DNA from 2 places in the Bacillus sp. NP247 genome. Region 2 is predicted to be linked to the other one. Evidence: predicted binding sites of a transcription regulator. Region 2 holds the regulator's gene; the other holds the start of a gene.
The links. The regulator Rex, encoded in region 2, represses fermentation and respiration genes when NADH is low (regulators of the CRP and FNR family bind a similar motif). The targets are predictions, from matches to a motif close to TTGTGAAATATTTCACAA.
Positions count from the first base shown of each region.

Region 1: KPL75_RS11680 (L-lactate dehydrogenase) is a predicted target of Rex. The motif match lies at 5,807-5,824, and genes of this name have one in related genera.

Region 1 covers NZ_CP076653.1:2,183,419-2,190,636, forward strand. Annotated here, with positions in the region: gene KPL75_RS11650 (toprim domain-containing protein) at 1-306, opposite strand, end outside; gene gcvH (glycine cleavage system protein GcvH) at 1,004-1,387, opposite strand; gene KPL75_RS11660 (arsenate reductase family protein) at 1,429-1,794, opposite strand; gene KPL75_RS11665 (hypothetical protein) at 2,349-2,879, opposite strand; gene KPL75_RS11670 (phosphatase PAP2 family protein) at 3,024-3,671, shown strand; gene KPL75_RS11675 (PTS sugar transporter subunit IIC) at 3,729-4,742, opposite strand; gene KPL75_RS11680 (L-lactate dehydrogenase) at 4,765-5,715, opposite strand; gene KPL75_RS11685 (spore coat protein) at 5,961-6,209, opposite strand; gene KPL75_RS11690 (hypothetical protein) at 6,223-6,408, opposite strand; partial or broken gene KPL75_RS11695 (lysostaphin resistance A-like protein) at 6,552-7,218, opposite strand, start outside.
Region 2 covers NZ_CP076653.1:2,932,267-2,939,484, reverse strand. Annotated here, with positions in the region: purine riboswitch at 1-48, opposite strand, end outside; gene groL (chaperonin GroEL) at 188-1,822, opposite strand; gene groES (co-chaperone GroES) at 1,860-2,144, opposite strand; gene KPL75_RS15590 (CPBP family intramembrane glutamic endopeptidase) at 2,546-3,295, shown strand; gene KPL75_RS15585 (YdiK family protein) at 3,292-3,483, shown strand; gene KPL75_RS15580 (redox-sensing transcriptional repressor Rex) at 3,513-4,142, opposite strand; gene KPL75_RS15575 (ABC-F family ATP-binding cassette domain-containing protein) at 4,330-6,264, shown strand; gene tsaD (tRNA (adenosine(37)-N6)-threonylcarbamoyltransferase complex transferase subunit TsaD) at 6,679-7,218, opposite strand, start outside.

The sequences.
Region 1 (7,218 bases), 750 kb from region 2:
CCATAATACATTTGCTAAATGTGAAGAAGGTGCAGTCGCCACCTCGCGATACGAGCGATCAATATAAATATGCTCTGCTTGCGGAAATTCTTTTCGGAATTGTTTCCTTAACTTTTCCCCTGCATCATCAGCATCCACTAGCACATATACGTCCTTATCAAAAAATTGATCAATGAGCTCATCCATTTTCGACAAACCAATTGTACCATTTGTACAAACAATTTCCACTGGTTCACGAATAATAGATTCAATCTTTCTTCTATCCGATTTACCTTCTACAATAATGACTTTTTCCACATAAATCATACGTCATCACCCGATCACCATATACTATACAACCTTTAACTTAGTATATAGTATATTCGTTATTTTCATGTTGTTTCCTGTTTATTTTTACAAAAGAAAAGCACAAGCGGCTCGCTCAGATTGTGAGGGGGATGGAGCTTCTGACATAGAGGCGCTTTTTGCCTCGTAGGAAGACGCGAAGCCACCGAACAATCTAGCCGCTGGAGCTGGACAATTAAGAAAAGCGGAACCGACTGTTTAGCCCTGTTGGCTAAGGTTCTTTCGCACAGAAGACGCTTTTTGTCTTCTCGTGCGGAAGGTTCTTAGACATGAAGGGCTAGGAGGTGGAGCTAGACAATGAAAAGCACAAGCGGCTCGCTCAGAACAGGAGGGCATTGGAACTCCTGAACTAGAGGCGCCTTTTGCCTCAAGTTCAGGAGTGAAATGACCGACTGTTCTAGCCGCTGGAGCTGGACAACGAAAAGCACAAGCGCTCGCTCAGATTGTGAGGGGGATGGAGCTTCTGACGTAGAGGCGCTTTTTGCCTCGTAGGAAGACGCGAAGCCACCGAACAATCTAGCCGCTGGAGCTGGACAACGAAAAAAGTTTTTTCAAAAACGTTCTCCTACATGATAATTAATATATATGTTTTTAAATTCGTTATGTACACAAAATAAAAAAGGACAGCACAAAGGCTGTCCTTGTTCTTCGACTATAATTAGTCTTGGTTTGTCATTTCTGCATATTTTTCTGCAGTTAATAACTTCTCAACTTGGCTTGCATCAGAAAGTTCAACTTTAACCATCCATGCACCCTCGTATGGAGATTCGTTAACTAGTTCTGGTTGGTCACTTAATTCTTCGTTTACTGCTACAACTTTACCACTTACAGGTGCGTATAATTCAGAAACTGTTTTAACAGATTCTACGCTTCCGAATGGCTCGTCAGCTTGGATTGTTGCACCTACTTCAGGAAGTTCAACGAATACGATATCGCCTAACTCACCTTGCGCAAAATGAGTAATACCGATAACAACCGCATTACCTTCTGTTTTTACCCATTCGTGTTCTTCAGAGTAACGTAAATTATTTGGAATGCTCATGACTGTACCTCCAGTGAATGTATTAATTATGTAAAAATACCTTATTGGTACTTTTTCCACACACTTTCAAACTGCTCTTCGTTAAAACCAAGTGTTACACTCGTTCCATCTGTTACAATTGGACGTTTAATTAACATGCCATCAGATGCTAAAAGCTCGTACATTTCGTCTTCGCTTGCATCCTTTAACTTATCTTTTAAACCAAGTTCGCGGTAACGCATTCCACTTGTATTAAAGAATTTTTTTAATGGTAATTCACTTTTCTCATGTAAATTACGTAAATCTTCTTTTGACGGTGGATTTTCAACAATATGAATCATCTCATATGCTACATCGTTTGCCTCAAACCATTTCTTTGCTTTTTGACATGTGCCACACTTTGGATATGAATAAAATGTTACTGTCATAAATTCACCTACTTTTTTACTAACCTTTACCTTTATCATATAGAAAACATTTTATTATTTCAAACGATTATTCGCTAAACTTTTACTTATTTCGTTATAATTTTTAATAATCCTGCTAATTTTTCTTATTTTTCCGCCATTTATTAAGAAAAATTAAATATATAATTTTTTAAAAACTTTTTTCTCATCCCACACCGAACATATCTCTTAAACAAACGTTTGATTAATTTCCTATTTTTCTACCTCAGCCTTTGGAATACGTAGATTCTTTCATACCGAACATATACCTTAAACAAACGTTTGTTTAATTTCATATTTTTCTTCTTTCCCTTTGAGTTACATCACTTCTTTCTTACCGAACATACACCTTAAACAAACGTTTGATTAATTTCCTATTTTTCTACCTCAGCCTTTGGAATACGTAGATTCTTTCATACCGAACATATATCTTCAACAAACGTTTGATTAATTCCTTATTCTTTCAAATTAATACTTCCATCCTTACCAAACGTATACCTTACATAAAAATAAGAAGCCTTCTATATAAAGGCTTCTCACGATCTATTCAAATAATCCGCAATTGTTTGAAATACTACGATATACATATTATGAATACTTCCTTCTGTATTTCCACCATTTGATAAACCAATTCCCCATTGTTGCCCTTCGCCACTTCCGATATTCGCAAAACCTTGCGTATACATAGCATTTACATCTTTTCGTGCGCTGTTATACTCTATATCTTTTGTAATAAAAATTGAATATGATTTATCTTGTAAACCTATAAAAAACACCGGTTTCTTTAACGATGAAAATAACTCTTTATACTGCTCTGTTGAGGCTTCTTGAAAGTACTCTTTCATTATTAAAAAACCATCTACTTCCTTAGATTTCTTTGTCAGTTCCTCTAACTTCACTTTTTCAAACTTTATATTTCTAAACGTATCTTTCGGCTTTTCTCCAACAACTCCAATTACGAGTGCTCTCCCGTTATATTCTAATTTCTCTCCCTCTTTATCCTTTGCACACCCAGCCCCCACTAGGCATAACAATATAAAAACTAAGAAATAAGATACACGCTTCATATAGCACCCTCCCCCTCTTTTAAGTCAAGTGACAAAAATGTAAGGTGAATTCAAGAAAATGTAAGTAAAATCGATAGCCCAATTGGATTTTCTATATTATAATCAATTGAATTTATTTACATTACTAAAACATAGGAGATTATCATGAAGAAATTTAAACTTTCATCTCTTCTTCCGTTAAGTTATATACTTCTACTCGTACTCGTAAGTCCCCTTTACGATGTATTAAATAAATCTACTGTTCACGCAGTAGATGTCACAACTGTAGTAGATGATTGGATTCCATTTGTGAAAGCATTTATTATTCCTTACTTACTTTGGTTTCCATACTTATACGGTGCACTTATTTATTACTGTTTTGCTGATCGAAAGCAATATTATGTCACTTTAAGTAGTGTAATTCTTGGAAAACTTGCTTGTTTTTCAATTTATTTTTTTTGGCAGACAACTGTACCACGCCCAACCGTCGTTGGAACAGATGTATTTTCTGAACTAGTCCGCTATATTTATAGTATTGATCATCCAGTAAACTGTTTCCCAAGCATTCATGTCCTTACGACATTTGTAATTATGTTAGCTGCCTTTAAGCGTAGAGAACAGCATGCTTTGGAATATTACATCCTTACTTTCTTCGGTACACTTATCATTTTATCAACGCTATTTACGAAGCAGCATGCATTTGTAGACGCCATTTCTGGAATGACGCTTGCAAGCGTACTATACTTCGGTGTTCAACTATTATTAGCAAAAGAAACAGTAACAGTTCCAGTAAAACAAAATCACAAAATGTAAAAAAGCAGACTGTGGCTTCTTCAGTCTGCTTTTCTCTATATTAAGGGGATTTTCAAATTAAGATTGCGGTACAGTCATATCACCAGAATGAATACGACCTGCTTTTTTAAGAGCAATATAAAGTATATAAGAAACAGCTACTGGGATGATGATATAAGTGATTATCATCGCTGGGACAACTTCCCATCCTTGGCTGGAAATTAAGTTAATTGGTGCGATAAGAGAGCTTAATCCAAGACCTGCAATTTCTTTCCCTGCTTCCAGTTGGAAAATTAATGCTGATACTGGGCCTACTATAGCACTGGCGACGACAGTTGGGACGAGAATCATTGGATTTTTAGTAATATTAGGCAACTGTACTTTTGGAGTACAGAGTGCTTGAGCTAATATGCCGCCTAAATTATTTTCTTTCGCTGAAATAACAGAGAATCCGATAAATTGAGCAACACATCCTGCAAGTGCTGCACCGCCTGCAACGCCATCTAAGCTAAGTGCTATCGCTAAAGCAGCTGATGAGGCCGGTGAGATAAGTAATAGTCCCCAAACTACAGCAATCACGATAGAAGCGATAAATGGGCTACCAGCTGAACTATCTTTAATGAATGCTCCAACTGTATTTAAAACTGGGCTAATATTTTGAGCTAACCAAATACCGACTAAACCAGAACCTAATATTGCTGCAAATGGAACGAGCATCATATCTAAAGCAGTTTTTCCACTTAATCGTTTACCAATATAAACTGCTAAAGTCGCTGTTAATAATGCACCGATTGGTTCACCTGTTTTAATGATGAGACCGGCTTCAGTAATTGAAATTGAACCAGCTCCAATTGCTCCAGCTACCATCGCTGAGAAAATTACGAGTCCGTTTGCACCGAGCATAAAAGCAATCCCGGCTCCAATTGCTGGTGCCATAAGTGATTTTGCAACAACTCCGATTGTAATAAGTAATGGGATATCAACAATTCTTCCTATATTTTCGATCAGTAAACCAATTCCGAGGGATACGAAAATACCCTGTGCGATTCCGGCAGAAGCTTTAAACACACGAGACATTATATATTCCTTCATTTGTTTCACCTTCTCCTATAATTTAGTAACCAACTGTTTTCATATAATCGCGTAAAACATCGTTTGATTTTGCAAAGCGGCTTTCTTCATCTTCTGATAAGTTTAGTTCTACCACTTCTCTTATACCGTCTCTAGTAATAATTGCTGGTACTCCTGTACAAATATCGTATTCGCCATATTCACCATCTAAAATAGCTGAAACAGCGATAACACGGTGATCATCATTGAAAATTGAGCGCGCAATATAAGCTAAAGAATTTCCAATTCCGTAATAAGTAGTTCCTTTGCGCTTATAAATTTCCCATCCAGCTTTTGCAGTCTTCTCAACAATTTCATCTAAATCTATTTCACCTAAGCGTTCTTTTTGTTCCTCTAAAATTTGCAGAATTGGTTTTCCACCAACAGTTACATGAGACCAAGCAACCATTTGAGAATCACCATGTTCTCCTAATGAATACCCATGAATACTACGAGGGTCTACATGTAACATTTCAGATAAAATTGTTCTTAAGCGAGAAGAATCTAGTGATGTACCAGTACCAAGTACACGATGTCTTGGCAAACCAGATAATTTCCACACTTGATATGTAATAATGTCAACTGGGTTCGATGCGAGTAAGAAAATGCCATCAAATCCACTTTCCATTACGCCGCCAACAATGCTTTCCATAATCTTAGCGCTTGCTCCTAAAGTGTCTAAACGACTTTGCCCAGGCTTCGGCGCTGGTCCTGCTGTAATAATAACAATGTCCATATCTTTGCAGTCTTCATAACTTCCTGCATATACTTTTGTTCTTGTATTTGTAAAGTTAATGCAGTGCGATAAATCCATCGCTTCTCCAACTGCACGTTCATGATTTATATCAATTAACAATAGCTCTTCGCAAATCCCTTGGTTTACAATGGAATACGCACAGCTTGATCCAACTAATCCAGTACCGATAATTGCAATTTTTCTTGTGTTTCTATTCATAGCAATCTCTCCCAATTGATTATGTAGTCTATTTCTTTTGTTCTTTACACTCCTAATTATAGAGGTTCTCACGATAGAAACCATGGATACTTTGTGAAATGTTGATCAAAGTTTTTGTCCTTTTTGCGAATTGTTATATTCAATTTTCGTCATATTTGTTACAACTGGAAAAATATTTATTATGTATTTATTGACATATACCAAATAAAAACGAGCGAATCCATTCGCTCGTTTCATTCATCGCGCTATTCCGCACTTAATTGACTTTTTAATTGTTGTACAATCATTGGATTAGCAGGCGCTGCCGGCTTATAATAACTTTTTTGCTTTGCGTATTCATACATATTACGTTGACGAGATTCATCTTGATTACGAATTTGAATTAACGTTTGATGTAACTGTTCATTATCAGACTGAGAAATATAATTTGCATAACTTGTTAAACTTGAATTTAACCCTGCTAAATAATCGTTTACCATATCTTTTTCATTCATTTTTCTCTTCCTCCTATCCTAAAAAAGTCATTAATTGCTGTTTCGTATTTCGTGCATCTTGCGCATCCTTTTGTAGCATTTGCTTTAGCTGTGGATCTGTACAAGCCTGTGCATACTGTTCTAATTTGTTAATAATTGTTGCGTGTCCACCAATCAAATGACGTAAGTTTTCTACTTCAAGCTCTGTTAAATTTTGCATAGAACATACCCGCCTTTCTTTTTTCATTCGTCATTAGTATTTGGGTTTTTTTGGATTGTATTCATTAACTTTTCCCACATATAAACAAAATAAAAGATGAATAGCTAGGCCATTCATCTTTTCCGCTAAATATTCATTCAATTTTATAAAGAGACAATCATACTTATACTCACAAGTAGGTTCCATACAATATGTAAAATGATACTAGGTACAATAGATTGTGTCTTCTTATATAACATAGCAAATACAATCCCCATAATCATTGCCGTAATCGGAAAACCCCCATGAAGAATCCCAAAAATGAAGGAAGAAATAATGATACCAACTAGAAAACTATATTTCTTTTCAAAAAATCGATACAAAATACCTCTATATAAAATTTCTTCTTTAATTGGTGTAATTATAGCAACACTTAGCACATATATAATGCTTTGTATCAAACTATTTTGAAGTGTCTCTCCCCCTAATTGATTTCGTTGCTGCTCTGCACTTTCAAAGCTAAACAACTCTAACATTGCATACTGAGTTAATGCAATGACGATAAAACCTATTAATAAATACAAGTAGGTTTTCCCATTTTTTAAAACAGATACATCCCAAATGTTCTTAATAAAATGAAGCACTGGTTTATAAGCAAATAAAACAATAGTAACAACAGCTGCATCAAATAGAAGTAAATAATATCCCTCTAAATTAGCACGTAATGCCTCTTCTCCAAAAATTCCAAGGGCTAAAGCAAGGAATAATCCCCCTAAGAGTGAGAACCCTAGAATGCTTACAATCATTACAACTAGATCTTTATATGTTATG
Region 2 (7,218 bases):
CTCAAACCATATCATCGAGGATATATGAAGGATTGTTTTATATTATCTTCCTAGATTCTAACAATGAAGTATCAGTATGGTCAAGAGAGAAAGCGACAAAATTCTACAGAAATTATTTTCCCGCTCTCAAAAACACAAAAAAACATCCACTTCTATATAGAAGTGGATGTTTTTCGAGCGAACGGAATTACATCATTCCGCCCATACCGCCCATGCCCATGCCGCCCACGTCAGGCATTGCTGGTGCATTTGGTTCTGGCTTGTCAGCTACTACAGCTTCAGTTGTTAAGAACATAGCTGCAACAGATGCTGCGTTTTGAAGTGCAGAACGAGTTACTTTAGCTGGGTCTACGATACCAGTTTCAAGCATGTTAACCCATTCGCCAGTAGCTGCGTTGAAACCAACGCCTACTTTTTCGCCTTTTAGACGCTCTACAACTACAGATCCTTCTAGACCAGCGTTGATTGCGATTTGACGAACTGGCTCTTCTAGTGCGCGAAGTACGATGTTGATACCTGTTGCTTCGTCGCCTTCAGCTACGATAGAAGCTACTTTCGTGTATACGTTCATAAGTGAAGTACCACCACCCGCAACGATACCTTCTTCTACTGCTGCACGAGTTGAGTTAAGTGCATCTTCAATGCGAAGTTTGCGCTCTTTTAACTCAGTTTCAGTTGCTGCACCTACTTTAATTACTGCTACACCGCCTGCTAGTTTAGCAAGACGCTCTTGTAATTTTTCACGATCGAATTCAGAAGTTGTTTCTTCTAATTGCGCACGGATTTGACCGATGCGAGCTTCGATTTGTTGTGTGTTTCCAATACCTTCAACTACAGTTGTGTTTTCTTTCGTTACAACGATTTTACCAGCGCGTCCTAAAGATTCAACTGTAGCAGATTTTAAGTCACGTCCTAATTCTTCAGTGATTACTTCGCCACCAGTTAAGATTGCGATATCTTCTAGCATTGCTTTACGACGGTCACCAAATCCAGGAGCTTTAACAGCTACTACATTGAATGTACCACGAAGTTTGTTCACTACTAATGTAGCTAACGCTTCGCCTTCTACATCTTCAGCAATGATAAGAAGTGGTTTACCTTGTTGTACCACTTGCTCTAATACTGGTAAGATTTCTTGAATGTTAGAAATCTTCTTGTCAGTAATTAAGATATATGGGTTATCAAGAACCGCTTCCATTTTGTCAGAATCAGTAATCATATAAGGAGATGCATATCCACGATCAAATTGCATACCTTCTACTACGTCTAATTCTGTTGTGAATCCTTTAGATTCTTCTAAAGTAATAACGCCGTCGTTACCAACGCGCTCCATTGCTTCAGCGATTAATTGACCTACTTCTTCATCAGCCGAAGAAATAGCAGCTACTTGTGCGATAGAAGATTTACCTTCGATTGGTTTAGAAATCACTTTTAATTCTTCAATTGCAGCAGTAACAGCTTTTTCGATACCTTTACGAAGACCCATTGGGTTTGCACCAGCTGTTACGTTTTTAAGACCTTCACGAATCATAGCTTGCGCCAATACAGTTGCAGTTGTCGTTCCATCACCAGCAACATCGTTTGTTTTGCTAGCAACTTCTGCTACTAATTTCGCACCCATGTTTTCGAATGCATCTTCTAATTCGATTTCTTTTGCGATTGTTACACCGTCATTTGTAATAAGTGGTGAACCGAATTTTTTCTCAAGTACAACGTTACGACCTTTTGGCCCAAGCGTTACTTTTACTGCGTTTGCAAGAGTGTCGACACCGCGAAGCATCGAACGACGTGCTTCTTCACTAAATTTAATATCTTTTGCCATAATAATTGACCCCCTTGAATTTTTAAAATGTATATAATTAACCGATAATTGCTAAAATGTCACTTTCACGTAAAATCAAGTAGTCTGTACCTTCGTATTTCACTTCAGTACCTGCATATTTTGAGAAGATGATAAGATCACCTGCTGCTACCTCTAAAGCAACACGCTCACCATTTTCAAGCACTCGGCCAGTACCTACTGCAATAACTTTACCCTCTTGTGGTTTTTCTTTTGCAGTTTCTGGTAATACAATACCACTTGCTGTTTTTTCTTCTGCTTGAACAAGTTCAATTACAACGCGATCACCTAATGGCTTTAGCATGAACAATAACCTCCTCATTTTGTTATGTAAATTTTATTTATTAGCACTCAAGTCACACGAGTGCTAACACACTTCTAATAATAAATAATCTCAATTTCTTTTGCAAGTAAAAAAATCATAATTTTTTCGCAAATTACTATATATACTTTTCTATATAGAATCCTTCTTCCACTACCTTTACTATATGAATCGTTGTTTCCACCACTCGTATGTTACAATATGAAAGACACCCTAAGTTGTTTTCGCTAAACACACAACTTTTTCCTGTCTTCTATTTTAATTTCAAATAAAGATTTACAAAAGAATCATAATTCGAATGAAAGTTTATATGATAGGTAGCATATTTACATGTTATCCTACTTTATCTCATACACTAGAGTTAGAAAGGATGGTTAAACCATTTGAAGAAACAATATTGGTGGGTTATCGTTACATACATTTTAATGCAGTTATCAGGCATTGCCGGGTTACCACTTCTCCTGAAAACTGGACTATACGATAATAGGGGATTTACTAGAGAGGAAAAGATTCAGCTCATAACTGGTCATTGGGCTATCATTAGCTTTTTCATTGCATTATGCGTTGTACTTTGGTTACTCAGAACAGATATTCGTGACAGGCATTTAGATAAAACGCGCTCTACTGTTCCAGCTACAATTGGGTGGATTTTTATTGGTTTCTTCTTAGCACTGTTCTCACAAAGCATTGCCGGTATGATTGAAATGCGTTTATTAGGGATTACACCGGGATCTGAAAATACAGCAAGACTTATGGACATCGCAAGAACGACACCTTGGTTCCTTATCGTCATATCTATAATAGGACCTATTTTGGAAGAAATCGTATTTAGAAAAATTTTATTCGGTACACTTTATAAGAAGTTTAACTTCTTTATTGCCGCTATCATTAGTTCACTTGTATTCGCGGCGATTCATTTTGATTTTACTCACTTATTGGTATACACTTCTATGGGGCTCGTATTCGCCTTTTTATACGTAAAGACGAAACGAATTATAGTTCCTATTGCAGCTCATGTTGCAATGAATACATTAGTTGCAATTGCTCAAGTTTTAGTGAGTAATGAACAAATTCAAGAAATGATTAAAGAAGCTGAAAAAATGCAAGGCTTTATCGGAGGATTTTTAGTATGAGAAACTCACCATTGTTCATGGCTGCATTGTACTTTCTTCTTGGATGTATCTTTACACGCTTCGCCATTACGAACGTAACAGATACAATCTGGAATATGTGGACAATACTATTTGCAGTTATGGCAACAATTGATTTTAATTTGGCACTTCGCCTTATATTAGTTAAATTCACAAAGAAAAAACAATAATAAAACGCAGAGGTCATCTCCTCTGCGTTTTATTGTGGATAATTCTTCAAAAAGTAAACAAGCGTTTGTAACTCTACAGCTAAATCAATGTGATGAATTCTTATATTCTCTGACACATTTAAGCGTGCTGGTGTGAAATTTAAAATACCATGTACGTTTGTTTCTGCCAATCTATCTGCCACAGATTGCGCTACTGTAGCGGGTACCGTTAATATTGCCACTTGTATATCAGTTGATAAACGTTCTTCTAATTCATCCAAATGATATACAGGAATTCCTCCGATTTCTGTTCCAACTTTCTCTTCATTAACATCAAACGCCATTTCAATTTTTGTATTATTGTTTTTCGTGAAATTATAATGTAAGAAAGCGGTCCCTAAATTACCTACTCCAATAAGTGCCACACGTGTTATATCATCTTGGTCGAGTGTTTCACGGAAAAATGATAATAAATAATTTACGTTATATCCATATCCTTTTTTTCCTAACGCTCCAAAATATGAAAAATCTCTTCGAATAGTTGCGGAATCAACCTTTACCGCTTCACTCAATTCGGCTGATGAAACACGTTGCTTACCAGAAAGAGATAAGTTTTGGATAAATCGATAGTATAGAGGCAATCGTTTGGCAGTGGCCTGTGGAATTTTTTGCTGATCCATATAACCTCTCCTCTCTTCCTATCTTTATTCGTATACTTGAATCAAATACAAAAGTTTAGCACTCATGAATTTCCTTGTATAATAAAGAGAAGAAGTATTCTCTCTTTATTTTAAACTATACACTATTTTTAGTATGATTGAGAAATATAAACATGGCAAAGTTAAGAAATTATTTGAGGTGAAAACATTGATATTATTACAAGTGAATGGACTTTCGAAATTATACGGTGCAGAAACGATTCTTGCAAACATAAAATTGGAAGTACAAACAAAAGATCGTATCGCATTAGTCGGACGAAATGGAGCCGGAAAATCTACATTATTAAAAATAATGGCTGGCGAGTTATCTCATGATGGTGGTGAAATTATAAAACCGAAAGATGTCTCAATGGGGTATTTAGCTCAAAATACCGGATTAGAAACGTCTTTAACAATTTGGGATGAAATGTTAACCGTCTTTACACACTTGCAGCAGATGGAGACAAAACTTCGAAGGCTAGAGCAAGAGATGGGAAAAGAAGAAAACTTTTCAAATGCGGCTATATACGAGAAATTATTAGCTGATTATGACCAATTACAATTAGATTATAAAGATCAAGGTGGCTATCAGTATGAAGCAGATATACGCTCGATTTTAAGCGGTCTTGGCTTCCCAGTTGAAACACATCAGACGACAATTTCTACATTAAGTGGTGGACAAAAAACGAGATTAGCTCTTGGGAAATTATTATTAACGAAACCAGACTTACTTATTTTAGACGAACCTACAAACCATTTGGATATTGAGACACTAACATGGCTTGAACAATATTTACAAGGCTATCCTGGCGCGATTTTAATCGTTTCCCATGACCGTTATTTCTTAGATAAACTTGTTACACAAGTATACGAAATTTCTAATAAGGAAAGCCGACGATTTGTTGGTAACTACAGTAAATATTTAGACTCAAAATCAGCTCTATACGAGCAAGAGATGAAACGTTATGAAAAACAACAAGATGAAATTTCTAAACTGGAAGACTTTGTGCAAAAAAATATTGCTCGTGCATCTACGACAAAACGTGCTCAAAGTCGCCGTAAACAATTAGACAGAATGGAAGTATTAGCTAGACCATTAGGCGATTCTAAATCAGCTTCCTTCCACTTCGATATTGAAAAACAAAGTGGAAATGATGTTTTACAAGTTAAAGATGCAACTATTGGCTATGATGAAGATCCGATTATTGAACATGTAACTATGCGCTTAACTCGTGGGGATAGTGTTGCTTTAGTTGGACCGAACGGAATTGGGAAATCCACATTGTTAAAATCACTTGTGAATAAGTTACCTCTACTAAATGGTGATGTTTCTTTCGGGTCAAATGTATCTGTTGGTTATTATGATCAAGAGCAAGCTAACTTAACATCTTCTAAGCGAGTTTTAAATGAACTATGGGATGAATATCCCCTGCAACCTGAAAAAGAAATTCGCACTATACTAGGCAACTTTTTATTCACAGGGGATGATGTACTAAAACCAGTATCTTCTCTTAGTGGTGGACAAAAGGCTCGACTAGCTCTTGCAAAACTTATGATGCAAAAATCCAATTTATTAATTCTCGATGAGCCAACAAACCATCTTGATTTAAATAGTAAAGAGATTTTGGAGAATGCTTTAATTGATTACCCAGGTACTCTTCTATTCGTCTCTCATGACCGCTACTTTATTAATCGCGTAACGACAACGGTTGTTGAGTTATCAACAGAAGGTGCGCAAGAGTATTTAGGTGATTACGATTACTATGTGGATAAGAAAAATGAAATGATTGAACGCGCAGCATTTGAACAACAAGAACAGCAAGAAAATCAGGCACCAGTTCAAAAAACTGTAGCTCAAGAAAAATTAAATTATCTCGAAGAAAAAGAGCGTAAACAATTAGAACGTCAACGCACTCGAAAAATTGAAGAACTAGAACAAAACATCGTAAGCTTAGAAGAAGAAATTGCTACGTTAGAGGACCAGCTTTGCTTACCAGAAATATATGCAGATTATGAAAAGGCTAGTGAAATTACAACTAAAAAACAAACACTACAAGAACAGCTTGAAGCTTGTATGGCAGAATGGGAAGAAATGCATATATAAGAGAATTTAAAAGAGGAGGATGTCTCATAAGTCGGGCTTTTTGACGAGATGACCTCCTTTTTATTTTCTAATTCGGAATCAATACCATAATAAATGAAATTATATAAACAATTCGACAAGGATTGACAATAGTAGCACCTTATATAATAAGAGGCGGATGTTTCAAAATGTTTTTTGGACATCTCCTTGTTTTTTTATTTCCCAAAAAAGAATTTCTTCAAAGGTCAGACTTCATCTGCGTTATCCACAACGTTATACACATATCCACCTTTGTAATATAAACTCCCAAATAACTTTTCCACATTATCCACAACTGAACGAAAAGTTATACACATTTTATGCACACAAAAAAACCTATATTATCAACAGATAATATAGGTTTTATCCACAAGCTGTGGTTAATTTTGTGTATAACTATGCTTCAATATCTAATCCTGGGTTTGCATTTAAAGCTAATGTAGCGCGTTTTCCTTGTTCGTATGCAATTGTACCTGCAGCTGCAATCATCGCTGCATTATCTGTGCATAAAGATAGCGGAGGAATAATTAGCTCTATATTTTCTTTTTGTGCAAATTCTACTTCTAAACGTGCACGAAGCCCTTTATTAGCAGCTACTCCACCAGCAAGAAGCACTTGTTTTACATTATAAGCTTCTGCTGCACGAGACGCTTTCGTTACAAGTACATCTATTACACTTTCTTGGAAACTTGCTGCTAAATCTTCTGGTGCAATTTCTATACCGCGTTGTTTTGCGTTATGCACAGTGTTGATAACTGCTGATTTCAATCCACTAAAGCTGAAATCATACGAATCAGGTTCTAACCATGCACGAGGCAAATCAATTGTTGGTTTTCCTTCATGCGCAAGACGATCGATATGAGGACCACCTGGATAAGGCATTGATAATGTACGAGCTACTTTATCGTAAGCTTCTCCTGCAGCATCATCTCGCGT